DNA from 4 places in the Pseudomonas sp. LBUM1646 genome. Region 2 is predicted to be linked to each of the others. Evidence: predicted binding sites of a transcription regulator. Region 2 holds the regulator's gene; each other region holds the start of a gene.
What was found. The regulator FliA, encoded in region 2, starts transcription of late flagellar genes. The targets are predictions, from matches to a motif close to CTAAAGTTTNNNNNNNNNNNGCCGNTAA.

Region 1 (5,641 bases), 3.4 Mb from region 2:
GCATGCAAGTGGTGCCACGGGAGACCTGGCAGGGCTTGTTTGAAAGTCAGGGGATGCGCCATCCGATGCCACGGATGCAAATGATCGATGGCTTTAACGAAGGCTGGATCGAGTTTGAAGGCGAACCGCGCAAAGGCCGGATCGAGTTGTTGACCGTACTCAAGCAGTTGCTGACGAATTAGACCTGTAGGAGCATGGCTTGCCCGCGATGGCGTTCTTGAAATCGCCATCGCGGGCAAGCCTTGCTCCTACAGGTTCGGGGTGGGTCAGAAAATCTTGGTGAACAACCAGTACAAACTGCCCGACAGCAGGATCGCCGCTGGCAAGGTCAGCACCCACGCCATCAGCAGGTTGCGGATGGTCTTCATCTGCAAGCCGCCGCCGTTGGCGACCATGCTCCCGGCCACCCCCGAGGACAACACGTGGGTGGTGGAGACCGGCAGGCCAAACATGTCGGCGGCGCCGATGGTCAGCATGGCCACGGTTTCTGCCGAGGCGCCTTGGGCGTAGGTCAGGTGGGTCTTGCCGATTTTTTCACCGACCGTCACCACGATCCGCTTCCAGCCGACCATGGTGCCCAGCCCCAGCGCGATGGCCACGGCGATCTTCACCCACAGCGGAATGAAGCGCGTCGAATTGTCGATCTGTTGTTTGAACAGTTGCAGCTTGCCGCTGGTGTCGGCGTCGAAGTTGCCGACCTTGTTCTTGTCCATCAGGCGAATGGTTTCGCTGGTCAGGTACATGTCGTTACGCACGTTGCCCACGGCCTCGGCCGGGACTTTCGACAGCGAGCCATAACCCTTCACTTCGTTACCGATATTGCCGGCCAGCGCGGCGAGGGCAGGGATCAGTTGCGGCGTGGCTTCTTTGCTGCGCACGTAATCGGACAGCACCGCACGTGGGTCGCCAGGTGCCGGCAGCGGCGTGTTTTTCACCAGCGCTTGCTGGGTGACTTCAGCCACGGCAGCGAACTGCAACGCTTGATCGGCCGGCATGGTGCGGTTCAGCGCATAGGCCATTGGCAGGGTGCCGACCAGAATCAACATGATCAGGCCCATGCCTTTCTGGCCGTCGTTGGAACCGTGGGCGAAGGACACGCCGGTGCAGGTCAGGATCAACAGACCACGAATCCACCATGGTGGCGGAGCATCGCCTTCCGGTGCCTTGTACAGCGCACGATTTTTGACGAACGCGCGCAAGGCCAGCAGCAACAGCGCGGCAAAGCCGAAACCCACCAACGGCGAGAGCAGCAGTGCGTAACCGATCTTGGTCGCCTGCGCCCAATCCACGCCGCTGGTGCCATCGCGGCCGTGCATCAGGGCATTGGCCACGCCGACGCCGATGATCGAACCGATCAGGGTGTGCGACGACGAGGCCGGCAAGCCCAGCCACCAGGTGCCGAGGTTCCACAGGATCGCGGCGATCAACAGGGCGAAGATCATGGCGAAACCGGCGGAGGAACCGACTTGCAGAATCAGTTCCACCGGCAGCAGGGCGATGATGCCGAACGCCACCGCGCCGCTCGACAGCAACACGCCGAGGAAGTTGAAAAACCCGGACCACGCAACCGCGAAGTTCGGCGGCAGCGAGTTGGTGTAAATCACCGTGGCCACGGCGTTGGCGGTGTCGTGGAAACCGTTGACGAATTCAAAACCGAGGGCAATCAGCAGCGCCACGCCGAGCAGCAGAAACGGGGTCCAGGTGGTCACCACCGTGCCGAGTTCGTGCATGTCGTGCATCAGGCTGTAAGCGGTGAACAACAATCCGCTGGCCAGTACACCGAAGAAAATCACCAGGGTGAACAGACCGGGTTTTTTATCAAGCTGCGGTCTGGCGCTGCTGGCGGGCGCCTGGGCAGCGGTCAAGGAAGGAGTAGCCATGCCGGACAATCCTGAGCGAGGAAGGAGTGTCGCCCATGATCGTTTCAAAATGTGACAGAGAGACTGCGGTGGGTCAGTGTTTGGGTTTTATTCCTGTTACCTTCGGTCGGAAGATGATCGTTCCCACGCTCTGCGTGGGAATGCCTCCCCGGACGCTCCGCGTCCGCTTTGGGACGCAGAGCGTCCCTGGCTGCATTCCCACGCGGAGCGTGGGAACGATCACGTCAGGTTAGTAATCCTGGCGCTTACGAAACGCCCAGCGCCCGGCAATCACGGTAAAGGTCGCCACCAGCGCCACCAGAATCCAGAACCCTTCCGGGTCGCCGGAGAGCGGCACGCCACCGACGTTCATCCCGAAAAAACCGGCAATGATGTTGATCGGCAACGCCAGCACCGTCACCACGGTCAGGGTAAACAGCGTGCGGTTGCTCTGTTCGTTGAGGTTGGCGGCGATCTCTTCCTGCAACAGCTTGATCCGTTCACCGAGGGCCGTGAGGTCGTTGATGATCAGTGCAAACTCCTCGGTGGATTTGCGTAACTCTTTGACGTCCTCCTTTTGCAACCATTGCGGCGGCCGGTTCAGCAAACGCAGCAACGATCCCGGCTCCAGCGCCAACAACCGTTGCAGCCGCACCAGCACCCGACGATTGGCGCCCAGTTCGGCACGGTTGGTCGACAGCCGCGAAGACAGCAATTCATCCTCGATCCGATCGACACTCTGGCTGGTCTTGCGCACGATCTGCGTCAGCACTTCGCCCTGATCGCGCAGCAGGTGCACCAGCAATTCCAACGGCGAGCGAAAGCACTCGCCGGCCTTCACCGAAGAACGCAGCTTGTCCACCGAGTGCAGCGGTTGCAGGCGCGCGCTGATAATCAGCTTGCTGCGAGCGCAGACCCACAGCGTCGAGACATCCGAGGACACCATGCTGCTGAGGTTGAACACCACATCGTTGACCACCGCCAACAACGCCGAATCGACGTGCTCGATACGCGTTGAGCGCGAGCCTTCGTGCAACGCTTCGAAAAACTCCTCGGGCAATTCCAGATGGCTTTTCATCCAGCGCTCGCACGCGGCGTGGGCCAGGTTCAAGTGCAGCCAGAGGAACTCATCGCTGTCTTCAGACTGTTGCAAACAGCGCAATGCCTCGGCCGAATCGATCTCCCGGCCGCGCTCACCCGGACGAAAACGGAAGCCGTAAAGCAGGCCGAACAAGTCAGTGTCGCGGTGAGTGTGATCGATGCTGTGGTTCATGAGGTCTCGTTGGGAGGGGCATTCATCCGTAGCCACGTAGCCACGTAGCCACGTAGCCACGTAGCAGCTGTCGAGCGGAGCGAGGCAGCGTTCGGCGACGCAGTCGTCGTCAAACCTGAACACGCGGTTCTCCTGAAACACCGCGGTGGCTGATTTCACGACGACTTCGTCGCCGAACGCTGCCTCGCTCCGCTCGACAGCTGCTACCGGGCATCATCGCAAGGTGTCTTGACGGTTTTGTGACAGTTACGTGGCGCGCAAACGTGTGCGTCACCAATCGTCGGGATTGATTCAAGAACTGCTCTGGCACGCCGATGACGCAGGTGCTAGGTTGCGCGGCTTCGGCCACGAGCCGAGATTGCAGACAGGGAAGTTTGGACGTCTTTCACGCCCAACCAGGCGTGCCTCTTTCCTGTCATGAGTATCACTTGATGCTGCAGAAATCCCTGAGAGCCCAAATCCTCGCGTTGCTGAGCGGCAGCTTGTTGGCGATATTGCTGATCGCCTTGGCTTGCTTTCACTACCTGTCCAGCGGCGTGCAAAGTTACGCCAACCTGATCGACGGCCCGCTGCATACTTCGCAACTGATCGATGAAGCCAACCTGCAATTCAAGGTGCAGGTTCAGGAGTGGAAAAACGTCCTGCTGCGCGGCAAGCAGCCGGCCGATCTGGACAAATACTGGAAGCAATTCGAAGACCGTCAGCGCGACGTGCAGGGCATCCTCGGCGAACTGGCCGGGCAGAAAGGCCTGGATGGTCAACTCAAGACCCGCATCGAACGTTTGCGTGACGAACACCGTCAGTTGGGCAGCGCTTACCAGAAAGGTCGTGATGCTTATGTAGCGGCGGGTGCCGACCCAACGGCCGGTGACACCGCCGTCAAAGGCGTGGACCGCGCCACCAGCGATCAGATGAGCGAATTGGTCGGTGAACTGCGCAAGCAGGGCACCGAACAATCGGCGCAGATCAGCGCCGCTGCCGAGCGCACGGTCATGCTCGGGATTATCGTGATGCTCGCCTCGGGTCTGTTGATCGGCCTGTTGAGCCTGTGGTTGATCAACCGCAACCTGGTTGACCCGATCCGCAAACTGATCGACTACGTGGCACAACTCAGCCAGGGCAAGTTCGCCGACCGCGTAGCCAGCACCCGTCAGGATGAACTGGGCAAACTGGCCATGGCCGCCAACACCCTGCGCGACTTCCTCGCCGAAACCTTCAGCCGTTTGCAGCGCAGCGCCAAGGACCTGGACAGCGCCAGCGGCGAGCTGAACTCCATCGCCACCCTGATGGCCAGCGGCACCAACGAGCAGTTCAGCCGCACCGATCAGGTGGCCACGGCGATGAACGAAATGTCCGCCACCGCCCAGGAAGTGGCGCGTCACGCAGCAGACGCGGCACGTGCGGCCGACGATGCCGACCAGTCCGCTCAGCAAGGCGAAAAGGTCATGCAGGGCACCATTCACACCATCACCCAAATGCGCGGCGAAATCGCCAACACCGCCACCGTCATCCGTCGTCTGGAAACCGACAGCGGGCGCATCGGCAAAGTACTGGAAGTGATTCGCGGCATCGCCGAACAGACCAACCTGCTGGCGCTCAACGCGGCCATCGAAGCGGCCCGTGCCGGTGAAGCCGGGCGCGGTTTTGCGGTGGTGGCCGATGAAGTGCGCAGCCTGGCCCAGCGCACGGCGGCATCGATCATCGAGATCAACCAGATCATCCAGACCGTGCAAACTGGTGCCGTGGACGCGGCCCAGGCGATTGAAAGCGGCCAGTCACGCAGCGAAGAAAGTGTCGCGCAGGTGACCGAGGCCGGCGCCATGCTGGAGCGCATCACCCATGCCGTGGAGGCCATCCGCGACATGAACCGCCAGATCGCCACCGCTGCCGAAGAGCAGACCTCGGTGGCCGAAGACATCTCGCGCAACCTCACCGAGATCACCACCATCGCCAGCACCAACCTGGACAACGTGCAACGCACCGAAGCGGCCAGCCACAACCTGCACGGGTTGTCGGGCCAGTTGAACGAAGTGACGGCGCGCCTGAGCGCTTAAGGCAAAAGACTGTGTACCGGTTTGCTTACCAAACCGGTACACAGTCGATCTCAAGTCTGGCCAGCCGATGTCGATGATGGACTTAACCTGAACCCACATAGGATAAGTCCCATGGTCAGCATCACCTCGGTTTCGATCAACCAGACCCTCTCGACGCCTTCGAGCAAAACCGCGATCAGCGACAGCACCGACGACGCGACGTCAGCGACCGCGGCTGCCTCCAGCGATACCACCAAGGCTTCTGCGAGCGGTGCGGCACCGGCTGCCGGTGGCGGCAGTTCGAGCAGCAGCACTGAATCCGACACGGTGAAAGAACTGCGCAAGCAGATCGCCGAACTGCAAAAGCAACTGCAGGAACAACAGCGGCAATTGCAAGCGGCTCAGGCCAAGCAGGAAAGCGCCGATGCCAAAGCCGCCAACGTAGCCGCCGCGCAGTCGCAGATCGCGACCACCTC
Region 2 (5,641 bases):
GGCTCAGGCGCTTTGGCGACTGGCTTCGGTGCAGCAGCGGGCGCCTTGGCAGCAGGAGCAGTCACGACTGCGCCAGTGCCAACCTCGGTGAACTTGCCTTTACCGTGCAATTCGTCGAGCAGCGATTCGAACTCGTGATCGGAGATCAGATCGCCGCCGGCCGCTTTAGCGGTTGGCGCAGCCGGAACCGGCGCCGAAGCAATCGCGGTTTCCAGCGCATCGACAGCAAAGTTGCCCTTGCCGTGCAGTTGATCGAGCAGTGCTTCGAATTCGTCGTCGGTGATGTCCGAGCTGTCGCCGGCCGCTTTCGGGGCCTTCGCAGCTGGAGCTGCTACGGCATCCACCGCGAACTGACCTTTACCGTGCAACTGATCGAGCAACGACTCGAACTCGGCGTCAGTGATTTCGTCGCTGGCCGCAGCATTGCTGCTCGGCACTGGCGCAGCGGCGGGAGCTTCGGCCTGGGCCTTGACGGCGTTCAGCGAGTCCAGCAGTTGTTCGAATTCATTATCGGTGATGTCGCCCGACTCGCTTTCAGCGGCCGGTTCTTCCACCACGTCGGCAACCGGAGCTGCATCGGCAGTTTGCGGCTCGGCCAGACGGGCCAAGGCCTCAAGCAATTCTGGAGTGGCAGCCGTAATCGGGCTGCGTTCGCGGACTTCGGTGAACATGCCGTTCACCGCATCCAGCGCTTCGAGAACTACGTCCATCAGTTCCGAGTCGACGCGTCGTTCACCCTTGCGCAGGATGTCGAACACGTTCTCGGCGATGTGACAGCATTCCACCAGCTCATTGAGCTGGAGGAAGCCGGCGCCCCCTTTTACAGTGTGAAAACCGCGAAAAATTGCATTGAGCAAGTCCGCATCATCCGGTCGGCTTTCCAGCTCGACCAGCTGCTCGGACAGTTGCTCTAGAATCTCGCCGGCCTCAACCAGGAAATCCTGAAGGATCTCTTCATCGGCGCCGAAGCTCATTAAGGGGGTGCTCCTGAGGTCTAAAAACCTAAAAAACCTAAAATGCTAAAACTCTAAAATCCTAGGCTGGATAACAAATCGTCCACATCGTCCTGACCGGACACAACGTCTTCTCTTTTATCGGCATGAATCTGCGGACCTTCACCCTGAGAGAGATGTTTTTGCGGATCTTTTTCAGCCAGCATCGCTTCACGGTCATGCTCGATACCCGCAAAGCGGTCTACCTGGCTGGCCATGAGCACGAGCTTGAGCAGGTTGCTTTCAACTTCGGTGACCAATTGGGTCACGCGCTTGATCACCTGACCGGTGAGGTCCTGGTAATCCTGAGCCAGCAGAATGTCGTTCAGGTTGCTCGACACCGTGCGATTGTCTTCGCTGCTGCGTGTCAGAAATCCGTCGACCCGCCGCGCCAGCTCGCGGAACTCTTCAGCCCCGACTTCGCGACGCATGAACCGTCCCCAGTCGGTGCTCAACGCCTGGGCTTCATTGCTCAGGCCATTGACCAGCGGCGTGGCGTTTTCCACCAGGTCCATGGTGCGGTTGGCAGCGGCCTCGGTCAGCTTGACCACATAACCCAGACGCTCGGTGGCATCCGTGATCTGCGAGACTTCCTCGGCTTGCGGCATGTTCGGGTCAATCTGGAAATTGACGATCGCGCTATGCAGTTCGCGAGTGAGCTTGCCCACTTCCTGGTACAGGCCGCGGTCACGGGTCTGGTTGAGCTCATGGATCAGTTGCACAGCGTCGCCGAACCTGCCTTTTTCAAGGCTTTCGACCAGTTCGACCGCGTGTTTTTTCAGGGTCGATTCAAAATCGCCCTGTGAAGATTCGTTATGCTCCATAGCTCCCCCGTGGCGCAGTTGCTCAACCGATGCGTTCGAAAATTTTCTCGATTTTGTCTTTCAACGCCTGGGCCGTGAAGGGTTTGACCACATAACCGTTAACACCGGCCTGGGCCGCTTCGATGATCTGTTCGCGCTTGGCTTCCGCGGTCACCATCAGCACGGGCAGGCTCTTGAGCTTCTCATCGGCGCGCACGTGGCGCAGCAGGTCGATGCCGGTCATGCCGGGCATGTTCCAGTCTGTTACCAGAAAGTCGATGCTGCCGCTGTTGAGAACCGGAATGGCAGTGGTGCCATCGTCAGCCTCGACCGTGTTGGTGAACCCAAGGTCACGCAACAGGTTTTTAATGATCCGCCGCATCGTTGAGAAGTCATCAACGATGAGGATTTTCATGTTCTTGTCCAATTCGACCTCCAAGCAGTCTTAAACGCGCCCAGCACCTGGACGCGCCATTTCAATCAATCCGGCAAAGCACTCAAATGACTGTCTGGAGCACAACAAATCGAGACCGCTGCAGTTCAACACCACACCAGCCTCGTTCGCAGTGTCCCCACACTGCCTTCAGCGCGCTCGCCACTCCCCCAAACGCCCCCGCAAACGGGCCGCGCACTGGCTGTGTAACTGGCTGACACGCGATTCGCTGACACCCAGGACCTCACCGATTTCCTTGAGGTTCAGCTCTTCGTCGTAGTACAGCGCCAACACCAGTCGCTCACGCTCCGGCAAATTGGCAATCGCGTCCGCCAGCGCAGTCTGGAAGCGTTCATCTTCCAGATCGCGTGACGGCTCCAGATGAGCACTGGCGCCATCCTCGTGCAGCCCTTCGTGTTCGCCGTCCTGCAACAGGTCGTCGAAACTGAACAGGCGGCTGCCCAAGGTATCGTTCAAAATCCCGTAATAATCGTCGAGACTCAATTGGAGTTCGGCCGCAACTTCGTGATCTTTAGCATCACGGCCGGTTTTAGCTTCAATCGAGCGAATTGCGTCGCTAACCATACGGGTATTGCGGTGGACCGAACGTGGTGCCCAGTCCCCCTTGCGTACTTCATCGAGCATCGCGCCACGGATTCGAATGCCCGCGTACGTTTCGAAACTCGCGCCTTTGCTGGCGTCGTATTTGGTCGACACTTCAAGCAGGCCAATCATCCCGGCCTGGATCAGGTCTTCCACCTGGACACTGGCCGGCAGACGCGCCAGCAAGTGATAAGCAATGCGTTTGACCAGTGGCGCGTAACGCTCGATCAGCTCGTATTGCGCATCACGTGCCGACTTCTTGTAGAGGTTGTAGCCACTGGCTGTCATAGGACGGGTCCTGCGGTCTGTTGCACGAGGCGCTCGACGAAAAACTCCAGATGCCCACGCGGGTTGGCCGGTAGCGGCCACGTGTCGACTTTCTGTGCAATCGCCTTGAACGCCAGGGCGCACTTGGAGCGCGGAAAGGCTTCGTAGACGGCGCGTTGTTTCTGCACGGCCTTGCGCACACTTTCGTCGTAAGGCACGGCGCCGACGTATTGTAAGGCGACGTCGAGGAAGCGGTCCGTGACCTTGGTCAACTTGGCGAACAGGTTGCGACCTTCTTGCGGGCTCTGGGCCATGTTGGCCAGGACGCGGAAGCGGTTCATGCCGTAATCGCGGTTCAGCAGTTTGATCAGGGCGTAGGCGTCGGTGATGGAGGTCGGCTCGTCGCAGACCACCAGCAACACTTCCTGGGCGGCGCGGACAAAACTGACTACCGAGTCACCAATACCCGCAGCGGTGTCGATCACCAATACGTCGAGGTTATCGCCGATATCGCTGAAGGCCTGGATCAGGCCGGCATGCTGGGCAGGGCTCAGATGAACCATGCTCTGGGTGCCGGACGCGGCCGGGACGATGCGGATACCGCCCGGGCCCTGCAACAGAACGTCGCGCAGCTCGCAGCGGCCTTCGATCACGTCGGCCAGGGTACGTTTGGGCGTCAGTCCCAGCAGAACGTCGACGTTCGCCAGACCCAGATCGGCGTCCAGCAGCATGACGCGCCGGCCAAGCTCTGCTAGAGCCAGGGACAAGTTCACTGACACGTTAGTCTTCCCGACGCCACCTTTGCCGCCGGTCACCGCGATCACCTGTACGGGATGCATGCTGCCCATGTTATTTCTTTACCTTGTCTTGCATAGACGGAGGCCACATTACTGGCTGCGCGTTCATTAACTGAACAATGCATGGCAGACCATCGATGTAGGTACAAAAACTGTTCATTAGTACCTCAGCCAACCTGCTTGGTCGGGCTGTGGTAAATATCAGCGAACATGTCAGCCATGGCTTCTTCGCTGGGTTCTTCCTGCATTTGCACGCTGACCGCGCGACTGACCAACTGGTGACGCCGCGGCAGATGCAGATCATCTGGAATACGCGGGCCATCGGTGAGGTAAGCCACCGGCAATTCATGACTGATGGCCAGGCTCAACACCTCGCCCAGACTCGCCGTTTCATCCAGTTTAGTCAGGATGCAGCCGGCCAGCCCACACCGCTTGTAACTGTGATAAGCAGCGGTTAGAACCTGTTTCTGGCTGGTGGTTGCCAGGACCAGATAATTTTTCGATTTGATGCCGCGACCGGCCAGGCTTTCGAGCTGCATGCGCAGGGCCGGATCGCTGGCTTGCAGGCCCGCGGTATCGATCAGCACCACGCGTTTGCGCAGCAATGGCTCCAGCGCCTGCACCAGGGACTGGCCCGGATCGACGTGGGTCACCGACACATTGAGAATGCGGCCCAACGTCTTGAGTTGTTCCTGGGCGCCGATGCGGTAGCTGTCCATGCTCACCAGCGCGATGTTTTGCGCGCCGTACTTGAGCACGTAACGGGCCGCGAGCTTGGCCAGGGTGGTGGTCTTGCCCATGCCGGCAGGGCCGACCATGGCAATCACGCCGCCCTCTTCCAGTGGCTCGACTTCCGGTGTGGAGATCATCCGCGCCAGGTGCGCCAGCAACATGCGCCAGGCCTGACGAGGCTCTTCAATATCGGTAATCAGTGCCAGCAGATCGCGCGACAACGGGCCGGACAAGCCGATGCGTTGCAGGCGACGCCACAGGTTCGCCTGGGCCGGACGGCTGCCTTGCAGCTGATTCCAGGCCAGGGAGCCGAGTTGCACTTCCATCAGTTCGCGCAGGCTGTTGAGCTCGAAGCGCATCGAATCGAAAGCCCGCGGGTCAACACCACCGGCGGCTGGCGCAGGGGCCGGCGCAGCACGGCGTGGCTGTTCGTAAGTCGGTTCGATCAGCGGCTCGGCGGCGGTCAACGGCAGGCCGGCGAACAACTGCCGATTGGTGGTCTTGTCACCGTCGGTCTCGCCTTCGCCGCGCAGGCTCAGTTCGGCCTGGGCAGTGACGATGCGCGACTGGGTCTTGCGCAGCTCATCCTCGAGCTCCATGTTCGGAACGCGCGGGGCCAGCGCCGACAATTTGTAATCCAGGGCAGCCGTCAGCTCGACACCGCCGGCGATCCGGCGGTTGCCAATAATGGCGGCATCAGCCCCCAGCTCATCACGAACCAGTTTCATGGCCTGACGCATATCGGCGGCGAAAAAACGCTTAACTTGCATAAACCACTACCTCAGCCGTTGGGCCCTACTGTCGCAACGATGGTCACTTGCTTGTTGTCAGGGATTTCCTGATACGCCAACACGTGCAAACCCGGGACTGCCAGCCTGCCGAACCGCGAAAGCATCGCGCGAACCGGACCGGCTACCAGCAGAATCACCGGTTGACCTTGCATCTCTTGACGCTGTGCCGCTTCGATCAACGAGCGCTGCAGCTTCTCTGCCATGCTTGGCTCCAGCAGAACGC
Region 3 (5,641 bases), 1.7 Mb from region 2:
GTAAATCCGGGATTCTAAGGCCGAGAGCTGATGACGAGTGTTCTTTTAGAACACGAAGTGGTTGATGCCATGCTTCCAAGAAAAGCTTCTAAGCTTCAGGTAACCAGGAACCGTACCCCAAACCGACACAGGTGGTTGGGTAGAGAATACCAAGGCGCTTGAGAGAACTCGGGTGAAGGAACTAGGCAAAATGGCACCGTAACTTCGGGAGAAGGTGCGCCGGTGAGGGTGAAGCATTTACTGCGTAAGCCCATGCCGGTCGAAGATACCAGGCCGCTGCGACTGTTTATTAAAAACACAGCACTCTGCAAACACGAAAGTGGACGTATAGGGTGTGACGCCTGCCCGGTGCCGGAAGGTTAATTGATGGGGTTAGCTAACGCGAAGCTCTTGATCGAAGCCCCGGTAAACGGCGGCCGTAACTATAACGGTCCTAAGGTAGCGAAATTCCTTGTCGGGTAAGTTCCGACCTGCACGAATGGCGTAACGATGGCGGCGCTGTCTCCACCCGAGACTCAGTGAAATTGAAATCGCTGTGAAGATGCAGTGTATCCGCGGCTAGACGGAAAGACCCCGTGAACCTTTACTATAGCTTTGCACTGGACTTTGAATTTGCTTGTGTAGGATAGGTGGGAGGCTTTGAAGCGTGGACGCCAGTTCGCGTGGAGCCAACCTTGAAATACCACCCTGGCAACTTTGAGGTTCTAACTCAGGTCCGTTATCCGGATCGAGGACAGTGTATGGTGGGTAGTTTGACTGGGGCGGTCTCCTCCTAAAGAGTAACGGAGGAGTACGAAGGTGCGCTCAGACCGGTCGGAAATCGGTCGTAGAGTATAAAGGCAAAAGCGCGCTTGACTGCGAGACAGACACGTCGAGCAGGTACGAAAGTAGGTCTTAGTGATCCGGTGGTTCTGTATGGAAGGGCCATCGCTCAACGGATAAAAGGTACTCCGGGGATAACAGGCTGATACCGCCCAAGAGTTCATATCGACGGCGGTGTTTGGCACCTCGATGTCGGCTCATCACATCCTGGGGCTGAAGCCGGTCCCAAGGGTATGGCTGTTCGCCATTTAAAGTGGTACGCGAGCTGGGTTTAGAACGTCGTGAGACAGTTCGGTCCCTATCTGCCGTGGACGTTTGAGATTTGAGAGGGGCTGCTCCTAGTACGAGAGGACCGGAGTGGACGAACCTCTGGTGTTCCGGTTGTCACGCCAGTGGCATTGCCGGGTAGCTATGTTCGGAATAGATAACCGCTGAAAGCATCTAAGCGGGAAACTAGCCTCAAGATGAGATCTCACTGGGACCTTGAGTCCCCTGAAGGGCCGTCGAAGACTACGACGTTGATAGGTTGGGTGTGTAAGCGCTGTGAGGCGTTGAGCTAACCAATACTAATTGCCCGTGAGGCTTGACCATATAACACCCAAGCAATTTGACTACTCGAGAGAGCATCAGATTGCGGTGTGTGAAGACGCAATGAACCGAAAGTTCGAGATACTCACAAAGCACCGAGATCTATCACATACCCATTCGCTGGAGCGTAAACCGAAAGGTGAACGACCTGGCTACCGAATTTCTTGACGACCATAGAGCATTGGAACCACCTGATCCCATCCCGAACTCAGCAGTGAAACGATGCATCGCCGATGGTAGTGTGGGGTTTCCCCATGTGAGAGTAGGTCATCGTCAAGATTAAATTCCGAAACCCCTATCTGCGTATGCAGGTAGGGGTTTTGTTTTAGTAGAAGTCACCATTTTTTGCTGGCACGTTACTGCGGTAACGGGCTGGTCACAGAATTTCTTGACGACCATAGAGCATTGGAACCACCTGATCCCATCCCGAACTCAGCAGTGAAACGATGCATCGCCGATGGTAGTGTGGGGTTTCCCCATGTGAGAGTAGGTCATCGTCAAGATTAAATTCCGAAACCCCTATCTGCGTATGCAGGTAGGGGTTTTGTTTTAGTAGAAGTCACCATTTTTTGCTGGCACGTTACTGCGGTAACGGGCTGGTCACAGAATTTCTTGACGACCATAGAGCATTGGAACCACCTGATCCCATCCCGAACTCAGCAGTGAAACGATGCATCGCCGATGGTAGTGTGGGGTTTCCCCATGTGAGAGTAGGTCATCGTCAAGATTGAATTCCGAAACCCCTGTCTGCTAACGCAGACAGGGGTTTTGTCGTTTTGGAACACCAAAAAGCTTCAGTGATAAAGCGACCCGACAACAACAGAAATCTGGTTAATCAGACGCTCTAGCACGCCGTTCGGCGGGAATCAGTCCTGAATTTCGGCCATTTCATACAAACCCCTAAGATTTCTCCTTCTCGTGCCGAAAAACTGGTGAGACATGCGTGCACCAAAGTAGAGCGGCCTCAGAAAGCCGCCTGCGCTGTTACATGGAATGTTGCAATCCGGAACGCATCCCCACTTTTTGCATAAGAAGTCCCATGAAATGAATCTCAAGTTCAGCCATAAAATCCTGCTGGCCGCTTCAGGCGTCGTGGTGCTGGCTTTCGCGTTGTTCACTTTGTACAACGACTATTTGCAGCGAAACACCATCCGGCAGAATCTCGAATCCTCCGTGCAGCAAGCGGGCGATTTGACCGCCAGCAGCGTACAAAACTGGATGAGTGGACGCGTGCTGGTGTTGGAAAACCTGGCGCAGAACGTCGCTCACCAGGGGGCGAGTGCCGATCTGCCAGGGCTGGTGGATCAACCTGCCTTCACCTCGAACTTCCAGTTCACTTACGTCGGCCAGGCCAATGGTGTGTTCACCCAGCGCCCTGACGCGAAGATGCCGGATGGTTACGATCCACGTCAGCGCCCCTGGTACAAACAAGCTGTCGCTGCCGACAAGACCATGCTGACCCCGCCTTACATGGCTGCGGTCGGTGGCCTGGTTGTCACCATCGCCATGCCGGTGAAAAAGAACGGTGAACTGCTCGGCGTTGTCGGCGGTGACCTGAGCCTGGAAACCCTGGTGAAGATCATCAACTCGGTGGACTTCGGCGGGATCGGTCACGCGTTCCTGGTCAGTGCCGACGGTCAGGTGATCGTCAGCCCGGACAAAGATCAGGTGATGAAGAATCTGAAAGATATCTACCCAAACACTGGTGTGCGCATCGAGAAGGGTAATCAGGAAGTCACCCTGAACAAGCAAGACCGCATTCTCTCGTTCACCCCGGTAAGTGGCTTGCCAAATGCCGAGTGGTACATCGGTCTGTCGATCGATAAGGACAAGGCCTACGCTCCGTTGAGCCAATTCCGTACCTCGGCACTGATTGCGATGTTTATCGCCGTGAGCGCCATTGCAGTGCTGCTGAGCCTGCTGATCAACGTGCTGATGCGCCCTCTGACCACCATGGGCCGTGCGATGAAAGACATCGCCCAGGGTGAAGGTGACTTGACCCGTCGTCTAGCCGTGGAAAGCAAAGACGAATTCGGTGAACTGGGCGGTGCTTTCAACCAGTTCGTAGAGCGGATTCACGCGTCGATTTCTGAAGTGTCCTCGGCGACCCGTCAGGTCCATGACTTGTCGCAACGGGTGATGGCATCGTCCAACGCCTCGATCATCGGTTCCGACGAGCAAAGCGCCCGCACCAACAGTGTGGCTGCCGCGATCAACGAACTCGGTGCCGCGACCCAGGAAATCGCCCGTAACGCCGCCGATGCTTCGCAGCACGCCAGCGGCGCGAGCGAGCAGGCCGACGACGGTCGTCAGGTGGTGGAGAAAACCATCCTGGCCATGACCGAGCTGTCGCAGAAAATCAGCCTGTCCTGCACCCAGATCGAAACCCTGAATGCCAGCACCGACAACATCGGGCACATTCTGGATGTGATCAAAGGCATCTCTCAGCAGACCAACCTGCTGGCCCTGAACGCGGCCATCGAAGCGGCCCGTGCCGGTGAAGCCGGTCGTGGTTTTGCGGTCGTGGCGGACGAGGTGCGTAACCTCGCCCATCGCACCCAGGAATCGGCCGAGGAGATCCACAAGATGATCACCTCGCTGCAGATCGGTTCTCGTGAAGCGGTGACCACCATGAACGCCAGCCAGGTCTCCAGTGAAGAGAGCGTTGAAGTGGCGAACCAGGCCGGTCTGCGCCTGGTCAGCGTGACCCAGCGCATCGGTGAAATCGACGGCATGAACCAATCGGTGGCCGCGGCGACCGAAGAGCAAACCGCAGTAGTGGAAACCCTCAACGTCGACGTTAACCAGATCAACTTGCTGAACCAGCAAAGCGTGGCCAACCTCAATGAAACCTTGAAGGATTGCGATGCCTTGTCGTTGCAGGCCAACCGCCTGAAGCAATTGGTCGACAGCTTCAAAATCTGATCTAACGATGTAAAAAAGCCCGCTGTGGATCACCTCCACAGCGGGCTTTTTCATGCCTTACGCAAACAACTTCAACACATTGTTCATCGCATCATCGGCAAACCCCTGCACGAAGTCCTTGAACCCCGGCAACGCCTCCGCGCCGCCCTGGGCCGGTTCCGCGATGATGGTCCAGGTCGCCCGCGACTTGCCCGCGCCCAGCGATTCCACATTCATCGCCGCCCACAGATTCGCCACGCCCAAGGTGTTGTAGATCGTCGTCCAGGTCATGCTCAGTGCCTGGTCATCCCGGGAGTTGAGTTGCTCGACCACCAGGTTGCCGTCCTTGAAGACTTTCTTGCGCAGGGACGACACGCCTTCACCGGTCATTTCGATGTGCGACAGCGCCGGAATGAAGGCGTCGAAGCCGGCAAAGTTACCGACCACCTCCCAGACTTTCAAAGCGTCCGTCGGCACATTCACCGAAGATGCTACGTGGCAACCGTGAGGGTTTTTGATCAGGGTATCGGGTTGCAGGGTTTTCATGGTCTTGCTCCAGTTGGGTGCTTCAGATGAAGTTGATTTCTTTGAGGTAGTCGCAGCCGCGACGCAGCAGCGCCGGGGATTTTTCCGGGTAGTGCGCGCCCATCTGCCGGACGCCGGCCTGAGCGTTGTCGTGGCCGATCATCGAGATATCGCCGATGTCTTCTTCAAAGCCGTTGAGGTAGAAACCCAGCACGCCGAACAGCGCGTTATCGCTGTCGACCCGGCCCAGTTGCTGCTGCCAGTCGGCGACGCTGACCATCGAGAATTCCCGGCCGGCTTCGCGAAACGAATCCACGTAAGCGTCCCAGCTCAGCGGCTCGGGGTTGTGCAGGTTGAACACCGCGTGTTCCGACTGATAACGACTGGCATGGAAGGCGATGAAACGGGCGAGGAAGTCCACCGGCATCAGGTCGAAGTTCAGCGAGAACTCCGGCACTTGGCCAAGTTGAATCGAGCCTTTGAGCATCAGCATCAAGCGATTCTTGTGCGGCTGGCAGACGCCGGTGAGGCTGTTGAAACTGATGTTGCCGGGGCGATACAGATTGACCCGCACGCCGCGCTCCCGCGCCCGTTCAAGAATCCGCTCACCGACCCACTTGGACAGGTTGTAGCCGTTCTTGATGTAGATCGGCGGCGTCTGTGCGGCAGGCAACTCCAGCACCCGACCATCGTCAGAAATCGTGCTGGACGCCGAGAGCGTGGAGACGAAGTTGAAGATCTTCTTGCTGCGCCCTTCACACAGGCGCAGGCATTCGAAAATAGGCTCGACGTTGTCTCGCGC
Region 4 (5,641 bases), 3.3 Mb from region 2:
CTGGCTGCCGGTCGCGCTATTGGTCGCGGAGGCAATGCCGTCACCCGTGGAGCTGCTCGTCTTGACGGAAGAGTTCGCCAGGATGTCGTTGATGCTGAGGCCGCTGGTGGAATCGGTAACACTCATCTGAGTCGCCCCTTATCACTGACCGAGGGTCAGGACCTTCTGCATCATGGTTTTGGCGGTGTTCATCATTTCGGCGTTGGTCTGGAACGAACGGCTCGCGGAAATCATGTCGGCCATTTCTTCGACGACGTTGACGTTCGGGTAGTAGACGTAGCCCTTGGCGTCGGCGGCCGGATGGTTCGGCTCGTAGCGCGCTTCAAGGTTGCTCTGGTCTTCGACCACGCCCAGCACTTGCACACCTTGACCGGCGGCGTCCTGGCTCTGGAACAGCGAATCGCTGCCGCCGCTCTGGCCACCCTGGAACATGGTGGCGAACACCGGGTGACGGGCGCGATAGGTCTGGTCGATGCTCGACGAGACGGTTTCGGCGTTGGCGATGTTCGAGGCGACGGTGTTCAGGCGAGTGGTCTGGGCACTCATGCCGCTACCGGCGATGTTGAAAACACTGGCGAGGGACATGACTTACTCTCCACGCAGGGCTGAAACCAGCCCTTTGAATTTGCTGTTGAGCAGGGTGAAGCTGGCCTGGAAGCCGACGGCGTTTTCCGCGTAGTTCGACTGTTCCAGTTGCGCGTCCACGGTGTTCTGGTCGATCGACGGTTGCATCGGCGTGCGATACAACAGCGACTCGTCGCCATTGCCCAGGCCTTCAGCTTCGATATGACGGCTGTTGGTCATGTTCAAGGCGAAAGAACCGCTCTTGGTTTTCTCGTTCTGCGCGGCAAGCACTTTGGAGAAGTCCAGATCCCGAGCCTTGTAGTTCGGGGTGTCGGCGTTGGCGATGTTGTTGGCCAGGACTTCGGCACGCTGGGCGCGGAAGCCCAGGGCTTGTTCGTGGATACCGAGCGCTTTATCGAAGCTGATGCTCATGTCGGGAAACCTTCGGGTGACCTGATTTTTCGTAACTGGAACATAGCAAGCGGCGTGCCAATTCAAAAAACCCCGTAAACCGGGGCTTTGCGGGCATCGGCAAGGCGGCAATGCCAGAAAAGCGGCAACCGATTTCCGCCGTCTGCCGCTTTTCTGCCGCTTTCCTGAATCGCGCGCCGCCCCGTAGGAGCTGCCGCAGGCTGCGATCTTTTGATCCTGGTTTTTAAAATCAAGATCAAAAGATCGCAGCCTGCGGCAGCTCCTACGTGATGCAAAAGCGGCAGGCATAAAAAAACGGGAGCCCCTGAGGACTCCCGTTTTTTGCTACCGCCAGCGAATCATTTCGCCTGGTAAATGATCCCCGGGCTGCACTGGACCATCTGGTAATGATCCGGCAAACCGTTCAGCGCCTCGGAAGCGCCAAGGAACAGATAACCGCCCGGCTTCAACGTGCTGTGAATGCGCAACAGGATGTCCTTCTTCACCTCGGCGGAGAAGTAGATCAGCACGTTGCGACAGAACACGATGTCGAACTTGCCCAGGGCCGCGTAACTGTCCAGCAGGTTGAACGAGCGAAATTCCACCCGGCTTTTGATCGGCGCCTTGATCGCCCAGCGGCCCGGCCCTTTCGGGTCGAAGAAACGCTGCAGGCGTTCGGGTGACAAGCCGCGACCGATCGCCAGGCTGTCGTACTCGCCGGTCTTGCAGTTGGTCAGCATGGTGCCGGACAGGTCGGTGGCAACAATCTGCACACCCATCTTCAACTGGCCCATGTTGGTCCGCTCGAACTCGTCGATCGACATCGACAACGAATACGGTTCCTGGCCCGACGAGCAAGCTGCCGACCAGATGCGCAGGCGTTGACCGGGAGCAGCCTTGATCGCTTCGGGCAGCACCTTGTTCTTCAAGACTTCAAACGGATAGGTGTCACGAAACCACAGGGTTTCGTTGGTCGTCATGGCATCCACCACCATTTCGCGCAAACCACTGCGCGGCTGGGTCTGGATGCGCTGGACCAGTTCACCCAGGGACTTGATGCCTTGCTGTTCCATCAGTTTGTTGAGACGGCTCGAAACCAGGTACTGCTTGTTTTCACCGAGCAAAATGCCACAGGCTTTTTCCAGGAAGACCCGGAACTGTTCGAAATCCAAATTACCCGTAGACAAAGATACCGCCTCTTAAATCGTGTTGACCGCCAGGGGCAAAAGGCCCCTAGCTGATGTCTGCTGCTTTGATCCGGTCGACTACCCGGGATGCCAGGTCATCAGGACGGAATTTGGCAAGGAAGTCATCGGCACCGACTTTCTTGACCATCGCCTGATTGAACACACCCGACAACGAAGTATGCAGGATGATATGAAGCTTTTGCATGCGAGGGTCGTTGCGGATCTCGGCCGTCAGGGTGTACCCGTCCATCTCCGGCATCTCGATGTCGGAAATCATCATCAGGAACTCTTCTTCCGGCTTCTTGCCCTCATCGACCAGCTTGCGCAGGTAATCCAGCGCCTGCCGACCGTCGTTCAACGCCACCACTTCGACGCCGACCGTTTGCAGGCAACGCGAGACCTGCTTACGCGCCACCGACGAGTCATCGACCGTCAACACCCGCAAGGACAACGCCTTGTGCTGGGTTTCGACATCGACCACACCGACCGAAATCGCTTCCGGTGTCGGTGCAACCTCCGCCAGGATCTTTTCGACGTCGATGATTTCGACTAACTGATTGTCGACCCGAGTCACAGCCGTGAGGTAATGATCGCGTCCAGTGCCCTTGGGTGGCGGATGAATCTCCTCCCAGTTCATGTTGACGATGCGCTCTACCGACCGGACCAGGAAACCCTGGGTCTTGGTGTTGTACTCCGTGATGATCACGAAGGGATTGCTTTGATCGAGCAACCGACCGGAACCGGTCGCCATCGCCAGATCCAGAATAGGAATGGTCGCCCCACGAATATTTGCCACACCGCACACGACGGGACTGGACTTGGGCATCAAGGTCAGTTTGGGGCATTGCAGCACCTCACGAACCTTGAACACGTTGATCCCGTACAGTTGCTGGCCGTCGAGACGGAACAACAACAGCTCCAGGCGATTCTGCCCTACCAGTTGCGTGCGCTGGTTTACCGAATCCATTACACCAGCCATGCCCAGACTCCTACACCAACAACGCTAAGTTGTGTTGCGACGCACATTCATCACTAAACGGCACGGCGCTTGCTTTTTAACCCGTATGAACGAACAAACGACATTTTTCCGACGCCTGACATCAAACTACCGCAAATTGCTTTGCGTGGTGTCGGCCGTTTGCTTTTTACCCGTTGGCAGCCCTGCCGTTGCTGATGCGGTTACCTTGCCTGACATGCTTATCGGCGTCACTCAGGGCTTTCTTGAATTCACCGTAGAAGACTATCTCGCTACCAGTCAAACGGAAGGTCGCTACGAAATCGAGGTCAAACAGCTCGATCCACGCCTGCGCATGCCCATGTGCGACAAGGAATTGACAGCCTCACTGGAGAGCCCCGCCACCCCGATCGGCCGGGTTACAGTCAAGGTTCGCTGCGAGGGCAGCTCCCCGTGGACAGTGTTCGTACCCGCTCAAGTGCGCCTGTTTCGAGACGTTGTCACTACCACCCGCCCTCTCAAGCGCGCGGGCATTATCGAACCTGCCGACGTCACTTTGCGCGAGCGGGACATCAGTCTGATCAACCAGGGGTATTTCACCTCGGTCGACCAGGCCATCGGACAGAAACTTACCCGACCAACGGTCGGCGATCAGGTCATTACCCTCGTCCATCTGGAACAAGCAGAAGTGGTGCGCAAAGGCGACCAGGTGGTGATTACCGCCCGCAGTGGTACGCTCAGTGTGCGCATGCCGGGTGAAGCGCTCTCCAATGGCGGGCTGGCCGAGCAAATACGGGTTAAAAACCTCAATTCCATGCGAGTCATCAAGGCGCAAGTCACCGCGCCGGGCCAGGTGGAAGTGTCTATGTAGAGGACAAGCTATGGCGCTCTGGCAGGCTGTTACCTAAACTGTGCCCAAGCAGCGCTGGCGCATGCAGCTCATTGAATAAATGAGCCTAAAGTTTTCGCAGGTATTGCCGAAAACATGGCAAGCGTCCAAATACCCAGAGGTTTTTTATCATGGTCATCGATTTCAGCCGTTTGAACAGCTCCTCGTCACTTACGGGCAGTACACGTACCAGCGTTGCCAAGGAAACCGCCGACGCCGGCAAATCCGCGCCGCTGACTACCCCGGCCGAACAGGCCAGTACCGTCAAAAGCGGGGAATCGGTACATCTCAGCAATGAGGCTCAACAGTTGCAGAAGGTCACTGACAAGCTGCGCGATCAGCCTGCCGTCGACAACGCCCGTGTGGCCGAGTTGAAAGCAGCGATTGCCGATGGCAGCTATAAAGTCGACAGCAGCCGTGTAGCCAGCAAACTGCTCAACTTCGAAGCCCAGCGCTAGGCCATCGCCTGCGCCAGGCTTTTGGACGCTTAAAACCCAAGGCCAGCCATGCACGACACTAATCTACTGCAACTGATCACCGACGACTTTGCTCCAGCGCAACGCTTGCTGGAGTTACTGCAAACCGAGTCCCTCGCCTTGCACGGTCGCGACATGCCACTGCTCGAAGAGATTCTGGCGCAGAAACAGGCATTGATCATTTTGCTCGAACAGCATGGCCGCAAGCGCAGCGAAATCCTCGCCAGCCTCAACCTGCCCATCGATCGCCACGGCCTGGAGCAACTCGCCAGCCATTCGAGCATCGGCGATCAGTTGCTGGAGCAGAGCGACGTACTGACCGATCTTCTGGCTCAATGCCAGGCGGCCAACGTCAAGAATGGCCAGTCGATCCTGATGCAGCAGGCCGCCACGGCCAATCAGCTGAAAATCCTCACCGGTGGCGAACCTCCAGCGCTCTATGATGCCCGCGGCTCAACCGCCAAGCTTGCGAAGCCACGCCCGCTCAGTCAGGCATGAGTCCGCCAATTGAGCACACCCTATCAAGACGCGAAACATGCTGGCAGAATGCTGGCTAGTAGTCATATTTTGTCTGGAGATTGATGAACCGTGTTCAATGCCTCAAGCGCGGAAGACGCTCCGCAACCACCCAAGGTGCTCACCACACCCCTGGAAATCTCCGGCAACCTTCGCCAGTTGCAAGACAGCCATGATCCGCTGATCATCACGTTCCACGAACGCAGCCAGCGTTTCCAGAGCTATCTGGTGGACCTCGATCGTGACAGCAACATGATGGCCCTGGATGAAATGATCCCCCGCGATGGTGAACGCTTCCTGCTGGCCGGCGAACCCTTTCGGGTCGAAGGCTTCCATGACGGCGTGCGCATTGCCTGGGACAGCAACGGTCCGCTGACCATCGACGAGTCCGGTGGCGGTCGTTGCTATCGTGGTGCGCTGCCTTCCGAAGTGGTCTACCACCAGCGTCGCAATGCCTTTCGTGCGGCGTTGAAACTGGCACAACTGGTCAATGTCGAACTGGGCGGAGAAAAGCTCAAGGCACCGGTCAACGGCAAGTTGCTGGACATCTCCGCCACCGGCTGCAAGCTGCGCTTCGAGGGCGACATCACCTCCAGCCTGCAACTGGGCCAGGTCTACGACCGTTTCGTCGCTGCCCTGCCCT

Region 1: the regulator FliA is predicted to act here: its motif matches at 3,423-3,450, upstream of ACA071_RS23900 (methyl-accepting chemotaxis protein).
Region 3: the regulator FliA is predicted to act here: its motif matches at 2,311-2,338, upstream of ACA071_RS00620 (methyl-accepting chemotaxis protein).
Region 4: the regulator FliA is predicted to act here: its motif matches at 4,074-4,101, upstream of flgM (flagellar biosynthesis anti-sigma factor FlgM).

What each region holds. Positions count from the first base shown of each region.
Region 1 is NZ_CP166810.1:5,245,984-5,251,624, reverse strand. It holds gene ACA071_RS23915 (NmrA family NAD(P)-binding protein) at 1-182, shown strand, start outside; gene ACA071_RS23910 (inorganic phosphate transporter) at 267-1,880, opposite strand; gene ACA071_RS23905 (transporter) at 2,110-3,132, opposite strand; gene ACA071_RS23900 (methyl-accepting chemotaxis protein) at 3,561-5,186, shown strand; gene ACA071_RS23895 (hypothetical protein) at 5,298-5,641, shown strand, end outside.
Region 2 is NZ_CP166810.1:1,849,523-1,855,163, reverse strand. It holds gene ACA071_RS08240 (chemotaxis protein CheA) at 1-974, opposite strand, end outside; gene ACA071_RS08235 (protein phosphatase CheZ) at 1,028-1,816, opposite strand; gene ACA071_RS08230 (chemotaxis response regulator CheY) at 1,839-2,210, opposite strand; gene fliA (RNA polymerase sigma factor FliA) at 2,379-3,119, opposite strand; gene fleN (flagellar synthesis regulator FleN) at 3,116-3,946, opposite strand; gene flhF (flagellar biosynthesis GTPase FlhF) at 4,063-5,397, opposite strand; gene flhA (flagellar biosynthesis protein FlhA) at 5,409-5,641, opposite strand, start outside.
Region 3 is NZ_CP166810.1:125,532-131,172, forward strand. It holds rRNA gene ACA071_RS00600 (23S ribosomal RNA) at 1-1,413, shown strand, start outside; rRNA gene rrf (5S ribosomal RNA) at 1,574-1,689, shown strand; rRNA gene rrf (5S ribosomal RNA) at 1,798-1,913, shown strand; rRNA gene rrf (5S ribosomal RNA) at 2,022-2,137, shown strand; gene ACA071_RS00620 (methyl-accepting chemotaxis protein) at 2,455-4,335, shown strand; gene ACA071_RS00625 (SRPBCC family protein) at 4,393-4,860, opposite strand; gene ACA071_RS00630 (amino acid adenylation domain-containing protein) at 4,883-5,641, opposite strand, start outside.
Region 4 is NZ_CP166810.1:5,171,392-5,177,032, forward strand. It holds gene flgD (flagellar hook assembly protein FlgD) at 1-126, opposite strand, end outside; gene flgC (flagellar basal body rod protein FlgC) at 142-585, opposite strand; gene flgB (flagellar basal body rod protein FlgB) at 589-996, opposite strand; gene cheR (protein-glutamate O-methyltransferase CheR) at 1,335-2,162, opposite strand; gene ACA071_RS23540 (chemotaxis protein CheV) at 2,209-3,141, opposite strand; gene flgA (flagellar basal body P-ring formation chaperone FlgA) at 3,227-3,988, shown strand; gene flgM (flagellar biosynthesis anti-sigma factor FlgM) at 4,138-4,464, shown strand; gene ACA071_RS23555 (flagella synthesis protein FlgN) at 4,513-4,980, shown strand; gene ACA071_RS23560 (flagellar brake protein) at 5,071-5,641, shown strand, end outside.